3 regions of the Escherichia sp. HH091_1A genome follow, and region 3 is predicted to be linked to each of the others. Evidence: riboswitches for the same ligand, from Rfam matches in the RefSeq annotation. Region 3 holds a riboswitch; each other region holds the start of a gene.
What was found. A riboswitch is a leader RNA that binds a small molecule or an ion and turns the genes downstream of it on or off. The one in region 3 is predicted to bind thiamine pyrophosphate.
Positions count from the first base shown of each region.

Region 1 (5,223 bases), 640 kb from region 3:
AGGTGAAAGCGGGTGAGAAAACTTATCGCTTTGCCATTGATGCCTTCCGCCGCCACTGCATGATGAACGGTCTGGACAGCATCGGCCTGACCCTGCAGCACGACGACGCTATTGCGTCTTATGAAGAGAAGCAACCGGCATTTATGCGTTAGTTTGTAAACCGTCCGGCACTCAATCGCCAAAAAGAAAAAAGCCAGCAGATAATCACTGCTGGCGTGGCGATTAACACCAATACTCAGTCACACATGATGTCCGCAAATCAGTAGTCAGAATGACTCCCCTCCCACTGCATCAGCTCTTCAAGCATGGTTAATCGTTGTGGGACGCTTAACCAACGCAACCAGCACAACTTCGCTGTCGCGGTAAAATAGTGCTGATAAAACTGACGCATGGGGCACCTCCTTGCTTCATCGTTAGGAATTATTGACTTAATATAGGGAAAATAAAATTGCTGTCTTTTGCGCAGGAGTTCCCCTTTTATGCCATCCGCTCGTCTGCAACAACAGTTCATCCGCCTGTGGCAATGCTGCGAGGGTAAATCGCAGGACACAACGCTCAACGAACTAGCGGAGTTATTGAGCTGCTCCCGTCGTCATATGCGCACCCTGCTCAATACCATGCAGGATCGCGGCTGGCTGACGTGGGAAGCGGAGGTCGGGCGCGGTAAACGCTCACGTTTAACATTCCTCTATACCGGGCTGGCGCTTCAGCAACAGCGGGCGGAAGACTTACTGGAGCAGGATCGTATCGATCAGTTGGTGCAACTGGTTGGCGACAAAGCGGCTGTGCGGCAAATGCTGGTTTCTCATCTGGGGCGTACCTTCCGTCAGGGGCGGCACATCCTGCGCGTGCTCTACTATCGTCCGTTGCGCAATCTGCTGCCCGGCAGTGCATTGCGCCGTTCCGAAACCCATATCGCCCGGCAAATCTTCAGTTCGCTAACGCGCATAAATGAGGAAAATGGGGAACTGGAAGCAGACATCGCCCACCACTGGCAGCAAATATCACCGCTTCACTGGCGCTTCTTTTTGCGTCCAGGAGTCCATTTTCATCATGGTCGTGAACTGGAAATGGACGATGTGATCGCCTCTTTAAAACGAATCAATACGCTGCCGCTCTATTCGCATATTGCGGACATTGTGTCGCCGACGCCCTGGACGCTGGATATCCATCTCACGCAACCGGACCGCTGGTTACCGTTACTGCTGGGGCAAGTTCCGGCGATGATCCTGCCACGAGAATGGGAAACCCTCAGTAACTTTGCCAGCCATCCCATCGGCACCGGTCCGTATGCGGTGATCCGCAACAGCACCAATCAACTGAAAATTCAGGCATTCGATGACTTCTTCGGTTACCGGGCATTAATCGACGAAGTTAACGTCTGGGTTCTGCCGGAAATTGCCGACGAGCCAGCCGGAGGGCTGATGCTAAAAGGGCCGCAAGGCGAGGAAAAAGAGATTGAAAGTCGGCTGGAGGAAGGTTGCTACTATTTACTGTTCGACAGCCGCACCCACCGTGGGGCGAATCAGCAAGTCAGGGACTGGGTAAGTTATGTGCTTTCTCCAACTAATCTGGTCTATTTCGCCGAGGAACAATACCAGCAACTCTGGTTTCCGGCTTATGGACTGCTCCCCCGCTGGCATCATGCCCACCCGGCGCAGTGCGAAAAACCTGCCGGGCTGGAAAGCCTCACCCTGACCTTTTATCAGGATCATATTGAGCATCGGGTGATTGCCAGGATCATGCAGCAGATTCTGGCAAGTCATCAGGTCACACTTGAAATTAAAGAGATCAGCTATGATCAGTGGCACGAAGGAGAGATCGAGAGCGATATCTGGCTTAACAGCGCCAACTTTACGCTGCCGCTGGATTTTTCGCTGTTCGCACATTTGTGCGAAGTGCCGCTGCTACAATACTGTATTCCGATCGACTGGCAAGCCGACGCCGCCCGCTGGCGCAATGGCGAAATGAACCTGGCGAACTGGTGCCAGCAACTGGTCGCCAGTAAAGCAATGGTGCCACTTATCCACCACTGGCTGATCATTCAGGGGCAACGCAGTATGCGCGGTCTGCGTATGAACACCCTTGGCTGGTTCGATTTTAAATCCGCGTGGTTTGCGCCGCCGGATCCATGATTGCTGGTTGATAACAAAATCACTACACTAACGCCGTTCTCAACGGGGTGCCACGCTGCCGCGTGCGCTGAGAAAATACCCGTCGAACCTGATCCGGATAACGCCGGCGAAGGGATTTGAGGCTCCTTCTCAAGTCCTTTGCCACTCTTCTTTGAGGTGCAAAGTGTTAAATAAATATCTTCCCCTGCTGTTGCTCTGTACAGCACCAGCTTTCGCTAAACCCGTTCTGACTGTTTATACCTACGACTCCTTCGCCGCCGACTGGGGGCCAGGTCCGGTGGTGAAAAAAGCCTTTGAAGCCGACTGTAATTGCGAACTGAAACTGGTGGCGCTGGAAGATGGCGTTTCGCTTCTCAACCGTCTGCGGATGGAAGGCAAAAACAGTAAAGCCGATGTGGTGCTGGGGCTGGATAACAATCTGTTAGATGCCGCCAGCAAAACCGGGCTGTTTGCTAAAAGCGGTGTGGCAGCGGATGCCGTTAACGTTCCCGGCGGCTGGAATAATGACACTTTCGTCCCGTTTGATTACGGCTATTTCGCCTTCGTCTATGACAAGAACAAACTGAAAAATCCGCCGCAAAGCCTGAAAGAATTGGTTGAAAGCGATCAAAACTGGCGGGTGATTTATCAGGATCCGCGCACCAGCACGCCGGGGCTGGGTCTGCTGTTGTGGATGCAAAAAGTCTATGGCGATGACGCCCCACAAGCCTGGCAGAAACTGGCGAAGAAAACGGTCACGGTCACCAAAGGCTGGAGCGAAGCCTACGGCCTGTTTTTAAAAGGCGAAAGCGATCTGGTACTGAGTTACACCACTTCTCCGGCTTATCACATTCTCGAAGAGAAGAAAGATAACTACGCCGCCGCGAACTTCAGCGAAGGTCACTATTTGCAAGTGGAAGTCGCCGCCCGCACCGCTGCCAGTAAACAGCCGGAGCTGGCGCAAAAATTCCTCCAGTTTATGGTTTCTCCGGCTTTTCAGAATGCGATCCCAACCGGCAACTGGATGTATCCGGTGGCAAACGTCACGCTGCCTGCCGGTTTTGAAAAATTGACCAAACCGGCAACCACGCTGGAGTTCACGCCAGCCGAGGTGGCGGCACAACGTCAGGCATGGATTAGCGAATGGCAACGCGCCGTCAGCCGTTAATTCCCGGCTGGTTAATTCCAGGCGTAAGCGCCGCTACGCTTGTGGTGGCGGTTGCACTGGCGGCATTTCTCGCCCTGTGGTGGAACGCGCCGCAGGGTGACTGGATGGCAATCTGGCAGGACAGCTACCTGTGGCATGTGGTGCGCTTCTCCTTCTGGCAGGCGTTTCTCTCGGCGCTGCTCTCTGTCGTACCCGCGATATTCCTCGCCCGCGCGCTCTATCGCAGGCGCTTTCCGGGTCGGCTGGCGCTGTTGCGTCTGTGCGCAATGACCTTGATCCTCCCGGTGCTGGTTGCTGTTTTCGGCATTCTTAGCGTCTATGGTCGCCAGGGCTGGCTGGCATCACTCTGCCAATCGCTCGGTCTGGAGTGGACCTTTTCGCCCTACGGCCTGCAAGGTATTTTGCTGGCGCACGTATTTTTTAATCTGCCGATGGCGAGCCGCTTATTACTCCAGGCACTGGAAAACATTCCCGGCGAACAACGTCAGCTTGCCGCCCAGCTTGGGATGCGCGGCTGGCATTTTTTCCGCTTCGTCGAATGGCCGTGGTTACGGCGTCAAATCCCGCCGGTTGCCGCGCTTATCTTTATGCTCTGTTTCGCCAGCTTCGCCACCGTGCTATCGCTGGGCGGCGGTCCGCAGGCGACCACTATCGAGCTGGCAATCTATCAGGCGCTGAGTTACGACTACGATCCCGCCCGCGCGGCGATGCTGGCGCTGATCCAGATGGTGTGTTGCCTTGGGCTGGTGCTGTTGAGTCAGCGACTAAGTAAGGCCATTGCGCCCGGCACCACGCTGCTGCAAGGCTGGCGCGACCCGGACGATCGTCTGCATAGCCGCATTTGCGACACGGTGTTAATTGTGCTGGCGCTGTTGCTGTTGCTGCCACCGTTACTGGCGGTGATTGTCGATGGGGTAAATCGCCAGTTGCCGGAAGTGCTGGCGCAGCCGGTGCTGTGGCAGGCGCTGTGGACCTCGTTGCGTATTGCGCTGGCGGCAGGCGTATTATGCGTGGTGCTGACCATGATGCTGCTATGGAGCAGTCGCGAATTGCGGGCACGGCAAAAAATGCTGGCGGGTCAGGCGCTGGAGATGAGCGGAATGCTGATCCTCGCCATGCCGGGGATTGTGCTGGCAACGGGCTTCTTTTTACTGCTCAACAACACCATCGGCCTGCCACAATCTGCTTACGGCATCGTGATTTTCACCAATGCGTTAATGGCCATCCCTTATGCGCTGAAAGTGCTGGAAAACCCGATGCGCGATATCACTGCCCGCTATAGCATGCTTTGTCAGTCGCTGGGCATTGAAGGCTGGTCGCGCTTAAAAGTGGTGGAGCTGCGCGCCCTGAAACGTCCGCTGGCGCAGGCGCTGGCCTTTGCGTGTGTGCTGTCGATTGGTGATTTTGGCGTGGTGGCGTTGTTCGGTAACGATGATTTCCGCACCCTGCCGTTTTATCTCTACCAGCAAATTGGCTCCTATCGCAGCCAGGACGGCGCGGTGACCGCGTTAATTCTGCTGCTACTCTGTTTTCTGCTGTTTACTGTGATTGAAAAACTACCGGGGCGAAATGTTAAAACTGACTGATATCACCTGGCTTTATCACCATTTGCCGATGCGTTTTAGCTTAACGGTGGAACGCGGCGAGCAGGTGGCGATCCTCGGGCCAAGCGGCGCGGGTAAAAGTACCCTGCTGAATTTGATCGCCGGTTTTCTGACGCCAGCCAGCGGTTCGCTGACTATCGATGGTATTGATCACACCACTACGCCGCCGTCACGCCGTCCGGTATCGATGCTGTTTCAGGAGAACAACCTGTTCAGTCACCTGACGGTCGCGCAGAACATCGGGCTGGGGCTAAATCCGGGCTTGAAACTGAACGCGGCGCAGCAGGAGAAAATGCATGCTATCGCCCGCCAGATGGGGATTGATAATTTAATGGCG
Region 1 covers NZ_AP025747.1:80,261-85,483, reverse strand. Annotated here, with positions in the region: gene leuD (3-isopropylmalate dehydratase small subunit) at 1-152, shown strand, start outside; gene sgrT (glucose uptake inhibitor SgrT) at 260-391, opposite strand; gene sgrR (DNA-binding transcriptional regulator SgrR) at 480-2,135, shown strand; TPP riboswitch at 2,169-2,268, shown strand; gene thiB (thiamine ABC transporter substrate binding subunit) at 2,299-3,282, shown strand; gene thiP (thiamine/thiamine pyrophosphate ABC transporter permease ThiP) at 3,258-4,868, shown strand; gene thiQ (thiamine ABC transporter ATP-binding protein ThiQ) at 4,852-5,223, shown strand, end outside.
Region 1: another riboswitch for thiamine pyrophosphate. It lies ahead of thiB (thiamine ABC transporter substrate binding subunit); the one in region 3 lies ahead of thiC (phosphomethylpyrimidine synthase ThiC).

Region 2 (5,223 bases), 2.2 Mb from region 3:
GTTTCACTAATGGTTATTCGGTAACGGTGACACCTGCGGCCAGTAATGCAAAAGTGAATGTTTCTGCGGGGGGCGGCGGTTCAGTGATGATTAATGGTGTTGCGACATTATCCAGTGCTTCATCATCGACACGCGGGAGTGCTGCAGTACAATTTTTACTGTGTTTATTCGGTGGCAAGTCATGGGATGCATGTGTAAATAGCTACAGAAATGCATTGGCACAAAATGCAGGTGTCTATTCCTTTAATCTGACATTGTCATACAACCCGATAACCACAACCTGCAAACCGGACGATTTATTAATTACTTTAGAGAGTATTCCCGTTTCACAATTACCAGCTACAGGTAACAAAGCAACAATAAATAGTAACAAAGGGGATATTGTTCTGCGTTGTAAAAACTTATTAGGTCAACAAAATCAAACATCACGGAAAATGCAGGTGTATTTATCAAGTTCTGACTTGTTAACCAACAGCAACACAATACTGAAAGGTGCGGAAGATAATGGCGTAGGATTTATTCTTGAAAGTAATGGTTCTCCAGTCACACTTTTAAATATCACTAACAGCAGTAAAGAATACACAAATTTAAAAGAAATTGCGGCAAAGTCAAAACTTACAGATACAACGGTTTCAATTCCGATAACTGCCAGTTACTACGTCTACGATACAAATAAAATTAAATCTGGCGCACTGGAGGCAACCGCATTAATCAACGTGAAATACGACTAATAACAAGCAAGACGAGCAAGTGGCTAATAATAAAAAATAACAAGGTGTCTGCATTTCCCCCTCATGATGAGGGGGCTTTTTTTAGCGATGATAAAAAATCTCACCATCGTAGGCTTTAATGATTTTACCGTCGGTGTCGCTGATCAACACGTACGCGCCACCCATATAGGTCCAGTGCGTCCCGGCATCAGGCGCGGGCAGGTTACGTAACTGCCACTGCTTAATGTTGTACTCATCGGTGCGGTACATCTCTGGGACGGTATCGCCTGGTTTGAAATGCTTAAAGTCAGCAATGAAACTGCTTAACTCATACTTAGAAATTCCCGAGGTATTGGTCGAACCCGCGGTGGCTGGTGCGGCCCAGGCGGCACTGGTAACCAGCAAAAGCACACCCAGCAACATCTTATTTTTAATGGTCATAAACTCTCCACTTTGGGGATCTGTAATATCAGTCGGATATCTTTCCTGCCATACAATATAACTGACAAGCGATATTTTGTTAGTGATCCCATGATTTCGTAAAAAGTGTAAATGAAAGGATGCCCTAAAAGCATCCTTAGCGAGCAGAGAGCCAGCGGAAATAGCTGATTTAAGAATCATCCTGGGCTGAAGATAACATGCAGCCTATCGCATAATGCCCATAAAGCCATGCACGCCCATATACACCCCAACTAAGCCAATCAACAGACTGGAAAAATAAGGGGCACGTTTAGCGAGAGTGTTAAATCCGCTCCAGCGTTTTGCGACCTGCTGAACGCTGATTGCTGCGCCAACGCCTACGGTGACTAGCGTTAACGCCAGGCCAATGCTGAAACTGACGACCAGTGTTGCGCCCAGTGTCAGGGCTTTCAACTGAATGCAAATCAACAGCACGGTAATTGCTGCCGGGCAGGGGATAAGGCCACCGGTTAAGCCAAATAACAAAATTTGCCAGTTGGTGACCTCTCTACCATCGAAGCGTCGTTTAATGTCATTGGCATGGGCTCGTGCATGAGCATCCTGATACTCCCCATGTTCGTGATGGTGATGATGTCCATGGTCGTGGTGATCTTCGTGATCGTGATGATACTCATGATCATGCCCGTGCATATTCTCCAGCCAGTTGCGTTCGCCGCGCCAGGTACGCCAGAACATCCAGAACGCGGTGCCAATAATGATCACCGCGGAAATCAACTGGAGCCACGGTTCCGCCGATTGTGCAGTAAAACGTTTGCTGATCACCATCCCGCCAAAGGCAATCAACCAGACCACCGCGGTATGCGAAATGGTTGCTGCCAGTCCGAGCATCACCGCCTGTTTAATGGTGCCTTTGATGGCGATGATAAACGCCGCCATCATCGTTTTTGAGTGCCCTGGTTCCAGGCCATGAAGCGCACCAAGTAAGATGGCGCTGGGGATGAAGAACCAGGCATTTCCTTGCTGAAGAAGAGTGGTAAATTCGGTCATGATAATAATTCTTAGTATTAATTCGGCAATCCGATTCTACTCCCCCCTAGTACCTGATACTACCCCTCAGTAGAATAATAGTGCTATGATTTTTCATGTTCTTGTTAACCAGGTGTTGCCATGTCTCATACAATCCGTGATAAACAGAAACTGAAAGCGCGTGCCAGTAAGATTCAGGGTCAGGTCGTGGCTCTCAAGAAAATGCTCGACGAGCCGCACGAATGCGCAGCTGTTCTACAACAGATTGCTGCTATCCGTGGCGCGGTAAACGGCCTGATGCGCGAAGTGATTAAAGGTCATCTGACGGAACACATCGTTCACCAGGGGGATGAGCTAAAACGTGAAGAAGATCTGGATGTCGTTCTGAAGGTGCTGGATTCATATATCAAATAATTTCACAACGTTATTGTAATCCCGCCGTTTTTCCTCGTTTACAACGTGTGCGCGGGACATTACCATCCATCTCTGCGATTCATCATCGCAACCAAACGACTCGGGGTGCCCTTCTGCGTGAAGGCTGAGAAATACCCGTATCACCTGATCTGGATAATGCCAGCGTAGGGAAGTCACAGACCACCAGGTTATTGCTTCTTCACGTTATGGCAGGAGCAAACTATGCAAGTCGACCTGCTGAGTTCCGCGCAATCAGCGCACGCGTTAAACCTCTTTTACCAACACTCTCCTCTTGTGCATTGCATGACCAATGATGTGGTGCAAACCTTTACTGCCAATACTTTACTGGTGCTCGGTGCATCGCCAGCGATGGTTATCGAAGCAGAAGAGGCCAGTCAATTTGCGGCTATCGCCAGTGCCTTGCTAATTAACGTCGGCACGCTGACGCAGCCACGCGCACAGGCAATGCGTGCTGCCGTTGAACAGGCAACACACTCTCAAACCCCCTGGACGCTTGATCCGGTCGCGGTTGGCGCACTCGATTATCGTCGCCGTTTTTGTCATGAACTTTTATCTTTTAAACCGGCAGCGATACGTGGTAATGCTTCGGAAATCATGGCATTAGCTGGCGTTGCTAATGGTGGACGGGGAGTGGACACCACTGACGCCGCGGCTAACGCGATACCTGCTGCACAAACACTGGCACGGGAAACTGGCGCAATCGTCGTGGTCACTGGCGAGGTGGATTATATTACCGATGGTCGTCGCACCGTTGGCATTCACGGCGGCAATCCGTTAATGACCAAAGTGGTAGGAACTGGCTGTGCATTATCGGCAGTTGTCGCTGCCTGTTGTGCATTACCAGGCGATATGCTGGAAAATATCGCATCTGCCTGTCACTGGATGAAACAAGCCGGAGAACGCGCAGTCGCCAGTAGCGAGGGGCCAGGCAGTTTTGTTCCCCATTTTCTTGATGCGCTCTGGCAATTGACGCAGGAGGTGCAGGCGTGAAACGAATTAACGCTCTGACGATTGCCGGTACTGATCCGAGTGGTGGTGCGGGGATTCAGGCCGATCTTAAAACCTTCTCGGCACTTGGCGCTTATGGTTGCTCAGTGATTACTGCACTGGTGGCGCAAAATACCCGTGGCGTACAGTCGGTGTATCGCATTGAGCCTGATTTTGTCGCCGCCCAGCTCGATTCGGTGTTCAGTGATGTGCGAATCGACACCACTAAAATCGGTATGTTGGCGGAAACCGATATTGTTGAAGCGGTGGCAGAACGGTTGCAACGTTATCAGATCCAAAACGTGGTACTCGACACCGTTATGCTGGCAAAAAGCGGCGACCCGCTGCTTTCACCTTCGGCAGTTGCCACGCTACGCAGTCGATTATTGCCACAGGTTTCATTAATAACGCCAAACTTGCCCGAAGCAGCCGCCTTGCTCGACGCGCCACACGCGCGCAACGAACAGGAAATGCTGGAACAAGGACGAGCGCTGTTAGCGATGGGCTGTGGCGCAGTGCTGATGAAAGGCGGTCATCTGGATGATGAGCAAAGCCCGGACTGGCTGTTTACCCGAGAGGGGGAACAACGGTTTACTGCACCGCGCATTATGACCCAAAACACCCACGGTACTGGTTGTACGCTCTCTGCGGCGTTGGCTGCACTACGCCCGCGCCATACAAACTGGGCTGACACCGTCCAGGAGGCAAAAAGCTGGCTTTCTGCTGCGTTAGCGCAGGCCGACACGCTGGAAGTGGGGCACGGAATTGGTCCGGTTCACCACTTCCACGCCTGGTGGTAAACACCGTAATATAGCTGCTTTGGATTTTTTTCAGCCTGCTTGTGCTGAAAATGCAGGGATGAAGCCAATGCAGCTATGGATTGCCAGTCGTAAAAGATTTACCGCCTTACGTTGTGCCCTTGGGCTAATTTCCATCGTGGCGATTTATCCCAGCCAGACGGTTAATTTTTTCTATTCCACAGCAGTTCAGATCAAAGACTATATTCACTTTTATGGTTACCGCCCGGTCAAATCTTTTTCTATTCGTATTCCTGCCAGTTACACCATTCACGGAATAGATGTTTCGCGCTGGCAGGCACGGATCGACTGGCAGCGGGTGGCAAAAATGCGCGATAACGGTATTCGCTTGCAATTTGCCTTTATCAAGGCGACGGAAGGCGAAAAGCTGGTGGACCCGTATTTTTCGCGTAACTGGCGTCACAGTCGTCAAAATGGCCTGTTGCGTGGGGCGTATCATTATTTTTCCCCGTCGGTATCCGCTTCAGTTCAGGCGCGATTATTTCTGCAAACGGTGGATTTTGCCCACGGTGATCTCCCAGCTGTGCTGGACGTAGAAGAGCGCGGAAAATTATCGGCGAAGGAATTACGCAAGCGGGTAAGTCAGTGGCTAAAAATGGTCGAAAAAAGCACAGGAAAAAAGCCGATTATTTATGCAGGCGCGACGTTTTATCACACGAATTTGGCGGGGTATTTCAATGAGTATCCGTGGTGGGTTGCGCACTACTATCAACGTCGTCCGGACAATGACGGCATGGCATGGCGTTTCTGGCAACATTCCGACCGTGGCCAGGTGGATGGCATTAATGGCTCGGTGGATTTTAATGTGTTTAATGGCACGGTGGAGG
Region 2 covers NZ_AP025747.1:2,671,492-2,676,714, reverse strand. Annotated here, with positions in the region: gene QUF14_RS13655 (putative fimbrial-like adhesin protein) at 1-731, shown strand, start outside; gene rcnB (Ni(II)/Co(II) efflux transporter accessory subunit RcnB) at 813-1,151, opposite strand; gene rcnA (nickel/cobalt efflux protein RcnA) at 1,356-2,177, opposite strand; gene rcnR (Ni(II)/Co(II)-binding transcriptional repressor RcnR) at 2,298-2,570, shown strand; TPP riboswitch at 2,662-2,758, shown strand; gene thiM (hydroxyethylthiazole kinase) at 2,793-3,581, shown strand; gene thiD (bifunctional hydroxymethylpyrimidine kinase/phosphomethylpyrimidine kinase) at 3,578-4,378, shown strand; gene QUF14_RS13625 (glycoside hydrolase family 25 protein) at 4,446-5,223, shown strand, end outside.
Region 2: another riboswitch for thiamine pyrophosphate. It lies ahead of thiM (hydroxyethylthiazole kinase); the one in region 3 lies ahead of thiC (phosphomethylpyrimidine synthase ThiC).

Region 3 (5,223 bases):
TGCGGCTTGAGTAATGGCGCTGACAACGGCGATACTGCCGACACCCGTTGCTATCACCGCAGGCGCGCGCGGCAGACTGATACCGCCAATCGCCACGGTGGGATAATCCGCCAGGCGCTCAACATGCCGTGCCAGCTGTTCCAGCCCCTGCGGTGCAGAAGGCATCTGTTTGGTTTGCGTCGGGAACACATGTCCTAGCGCGATATAAGAAGGACGTGCTGCCAACGCGACGTCGATCTCCATATCATCATGTGTCGAAACGCCCAGCCGCAGGCCTGCCGCGCGGATGGCATTGAGATCGGTAGATTGCAAATCTTCCTGCCCCAAATGGACGCCATACGCCTGATGCTTAATCGCCAGCTGCCAGTAATCGTTGATAAACAGCCGTGCGTTATAGCGGCGGCCCAGCGCAATTGCTGCTACGACATCGGCTTCCACCTCTTCATCGCGCCGATCTTTGATGCGCAGCTGGAGAGTACGCACGCCTGCATCCAACAGACGTTCGATCCACTGTACGCTGTCCACTACCGGGTACAGTCCTAAACGAAAAGGTACGTGAGGAAAATCAGGCTGATACATCACGCTTCCTCCTTACGCAGGTAGATTTCTCCACCACTGGCACGGAAGTTCTCCGACATATCCGCCATTCCCACTTCAATGGTTTGCGCGGCGGCATAGTCACGCACTTCCTGGCTGATTTTCATCGAGCAGAATTTCGGCCCACACATGGAGCAAAAATGGGCGACTTTACCGGACTCTTGTGGCAGGGTTTCATCGTGATAAGCGCGGGCGGTAAACGGGTCGAGGGCCAGATTAAACTGGTCTTCCCAGCGAAATTCGAAGCGGGCTTTCGACATGGCGTTATCGCGAATTTGCGCGCCCGGATGCCCTTTCGCCAGGTCGGCGGCGTGGGCGGCAATCTTATAGGTGATAAGCCCCTGCTTAACATCTTCTTTATTAGGCAGACCCAGATGCTCTTTTGGCGTTACGTAACAGAGCATCGCGCAGCCAAACCAGCCAATCATCGCCGCGCCAATCCCCGATGTGAAGTGGTCATAACCCGGCGCAATATCAGTAGTTAGCGGCCCGAGGGTATAGAACGGTGCTTCGTGGCAGTGCTCTAACTCCTCGGTCATATTGCGGCGGATCATCTGCATCGGCACGTGGCCTGGACCTTCAATCATCACCTGCACGTCATATTCCCAGGCGATTTTGGTCAGTTCGCCCAGCGTATGTAGCTCGGCAAACTGCGCTTCATCGTTGGCGTCCTGTATAGAACCAGGGCGCAGGCCGTCGCCCAGCGACAACGAAACGTCATAAGCGGCACAGATTTCACAAATTTCGCGGAAGTGTTGATAGAGGAAATTTTCCTGATGATGGGAGAGGCACCATTTCGCCATAATCGAACCGCCGCGAGAGACGATACCAGTCAGGCGTTTCGCGGTCATCGGCACATAGCGCAGCAGTACGCCCGCATGGATAGTGAAGTAATCCACACCTTGCTCGGCTTGTTCCAGCAGCGTGTCGCGGAACGCTTCCCAGGTAAGATCTTCAGCGATCCCATTAACCTTCTCCAGCGCCTGGTAGATCGGCACTGTACCAATCGGTACCGGGCTGTTACGCAAAATCCATTCGCGAGTTTCGTGAATATAGCGACCGGTGGAAAGATCCATCACTGTATCCGCCCCCCAGCGCGTAGACCATACCAGCTTTTCCACTTCTTCTTCGATGGAAGAGGTGACCGCCGAGTTGCCGATATTGGCGTTAACTTTTACCAGGAAGTTACGGCCAATAATCATTGGCTCCGATTCCGGATGATTAATGTTGGCCGGGATAATCGCACGTCCGGCAGCAACTTCATCACGGACAAATTCCGCAGTGATATTTTCCGGCAGACGTGCGCCAAAGCTCATTCCCGGATGCTGGTGGCGCAAAACTTCGCTACGTATGCGCTCGCGACCCATATTCTCGCGAATGGCGATGAATTCCATTTCGGGCGTGATGATGCCCCGGCGGGCGTAGTGCAGTTGGGTGACGCGGCGTCCTGCTTTGGCGCGCTTTGGGGTTAATACGCCGCTAAAACGTAGCTCGTCGAGGCCATCATCTGCTAGTCGCGCTTTAGTGTAATCGGAACTGCGCACGGTAAGTTCTTCGGTATCGCCGCGCGCATCGATCCACGGCTGGCGCAGTTTTGCCAGTCCTTGCTGCACGTTAATGGCGATCTGTGGATCGCCATACGGACCGGAGGTGTCGTAGACCGGAATCGCTTCGTTTTCTTCGTACTGCGGCTGTTCTTTGCTACCGCCGATTAGCGTCGGGCTAAGCTGGATCTCACGCATCGGCACGCGCACGCCGGGTTGTGTGCCAGTGATGTAAATGCGTTTTGAGTTCGGAAAGGCGGTGCCTTCCAGGGTGTCGATAAAATGTTGGGCCTGGGCGCGTTGTTCGCGGCGGGTCAGTTTTGTTGCAGACATAGCTCATTCCAAAAAGTTAAGGACGTGGCTTGTCAGACGACGGATGAAGCAAGAGACGATCGCCGCAAAGGCGATGCGATAGCAGATTAACTCTTGTTCCCTTCGCAGGTATTAGCCTGATCAGGTTCCGCGGATCCCGAATAAACGGTCTCAGCCAGTTAAGGCACTCCGACAAGAAATTAGCCCCGCAAACGGGGCGTTGAATGTAAATTACGCGTTAACAGCGCAGAACTCAAGCAGGATGTTTGACGCGGGCGGCGTCAAGCACCAGCAGAATCAGCTTATCTTCCAGCACAAAGCGCGCTTCCAGGGCCTCGCCGATGTCAGATAAAACCTGTTGAAACTCAAGGTAATTATCATGATCGATAGCGGTTTCCAGGCTGGAATCGTAGTAATCCATAATCTGTTGGGTATTGGCTTCGAGTTGTGGCCAAATCTTCGCGGCGCGTGCGAGTTGCCCATTGCCTTCCAGTTTATGAAGAATGCGCTCATAAATACTGAAATGTCCGGCAGACAAGTAATCGACCAGGCTCTGACAAAAATCATCAAGGGCTTTTTCGTTTAGCCTCATGTACGATTCTTTGCCAGGCTTAATGCCAACCAGATTGTAGTAAGCCACGAGCAGATGCTTACGTACATGTAGCCAGCGATCAACCAGTTTGTTACTTCCTCTGACGCGCTCCGTCAGGTTATCGAGCTGGTTAAGCATGATTGACTCCGCAAGTTTGTATTCAAAAACTGCTCAGTGAGAAATGTAAAAACCATGTTAAACATGCCAGTGATGCAAAGGTAGTGCAAGAGCTATGGATCGTATAATTGAAAAATTAGATCACGGCTGGTGGGTCGTCAGCCATGAACAAAAATTATGGTTGCCGAAGGGAGAATTGCCATATGGCGAAGCGGCAAATTTCGATCTTGTGGGTCAGCGCGCACTACAAATCGGCGAATGGCAGGGGGAACCTGTTTGGTTAGTACAACAGCAGCGGCGTCACGATATGGGGTCGGTACGTCAGGTCATTGATCTCGATGTTGGGCTGTTTCAACTGGCCGGACGTGGCGTGCAACTGGCGGAGTTTTACCGATCGCATAAATACTGTGGTTACTGCGGGCATGAAATGTATCCAAGCAAAACCGAATGGGCGATGCTGTGCAGCCATTGCCGTGAGCGTTACTACCCGCAAATCGCCCCCTGCATTATTGTTGCCATCCGTCGCGATGATTCGATCCTCCTCGCCCAGCATACCCGCCATCGTAACGGTGTCCATACGGTACTTGCCGGATTCGTCGAAGTGGGCGAAACCCTCGAGCAGGCGGTCGCGCGGGAAGTGATGGAAGAGAGCGGAATTAAAGTTAAAAACTTGCGGTACGTGACTTCCCAGCCGTGGCCGTTTCCCCAGTCGCTGATGACCGCATTTATGGCGGAATATGACAGCGGCGACATCGTGATTGATCCGAAAGAGCTGCTCGAGGCGAACTGGTATCGCTACGATGATTTACCGTTACTTCCGCCGCCCGGCACCGTGGCGCGCCGTCTGATAGAAGATACGGTGGCGATGTGTCGGGCAGAGTATGAGTGATGATACACTGACCGCCTGACGCACTAAGGAACAGCCAAAATGACCGAACTCAAAAACGATCGTTATCTGCGGGCGCTGCTGCGCCAGCCCGTTGATGTCACTCCAGTATGGATGATGCGCCAGGCGGGTCGCTATCTACCGGAATATAAAGTCACGCGCGCCCAGGCGGGCGATTTTATGTCGCTGTGCAAAAATGCAGAGCTGGCGTGCGAAGTGACTTTGCAACCGCTGCGTCGCTATCCGCTGGATGCGGCGATCCTCTTTTCCGATATCCTCACCGTGCCGGACGCGATGGGGTTAGGGCTCTATTTTGAAGCCGGAGAAGGTCCGCGTTTTACCTCGCCAGTCACCTGCAAAGCTGACGTTGATAAACTGCCAATTCCGGACCCGGAAGATGAGCTGGGTTATGTGATGAACGCGGTGCGTACTATTCGCCGCGAACTGAAAGGCGAAGTGCCGCTGATTGGTTTTTCCGGCAGCCCGTGGACGCTGGCGACCTATATGGTGGAAGGTGGCAGCAGCAAAGCGTTCACCGTGATCAAAAAGATGATGTATGCCGATCCACAGGCGCTGCACGCTCTGCTCGATAAACTGGCGAAAAGCGTCACTTTGTATCTGAATGCGCAAATTAAAGCTGGTGCTCAGGCCGTGATGATCTTCGATACCTGGGGCGGCGTGCTCACCGGGCGCGATTATCAACAGTTTTCGCTCTATTACATGCATAAAATAGTTGATGGTTTACTGCGTGAAAACGACGGTCGCCGTGTACCGGTCACCCTGTTTACCAAAGGCGGTGGACAGTGGCTGGAAGCTATGGTGGAAACGGGTTGCGATGCGCTGGGCCTCGACTGGACAACGGATATCGCCGATGCGCGCCGCCGCGTGGGCAATAAAGTCGCGCTGCAGGGTAATATGGATCCGTCGATGCTATACGCGCCACCTGCCCGCATTGAAGAAGAAGTCGCGACTATACTTGCAGGTTTCGGTCACGGCGAAGGTCATGTCTTTAACCTTGGTCACGGTATTCATCAGGATGTGCCGCCAGAACATGCTGGCGTGTTTGTGGAGGCTGTGCATCGTTTGTCTGAACAATATCACCGCTAAGGAGTGATTATGGATCTCGCGTCATTACGCGCTCAACAAATCGAACTGGCTTCTTCTGTGATCCGTGA
Region 3 covers NZ_AP025747.1:4,891,017-4,896,239, forward strand. Annotated here, with positions in the region: gene thiE (thiamine phosphate synthase) at 1-579, opposite strand, end outside; gene thiC (phosphomethylpyrimidine synthase ThiC) at 579-2,474, opposite strand; TPP riboswitch at 2,555-2,655, opposite strand; gene rsd (sigma D regulator) at 2,707-3,183, opposite strand; gene nudC (NAD(+) diphosphatase) at 3,278-4,051, shown strand; gene hemE (uroporphyrinogen decarboxylase) at 4,091-5,155, shown strand; gene nfi (deoxyribonuclease V) at 5,165-5,223, shown strand, end outside.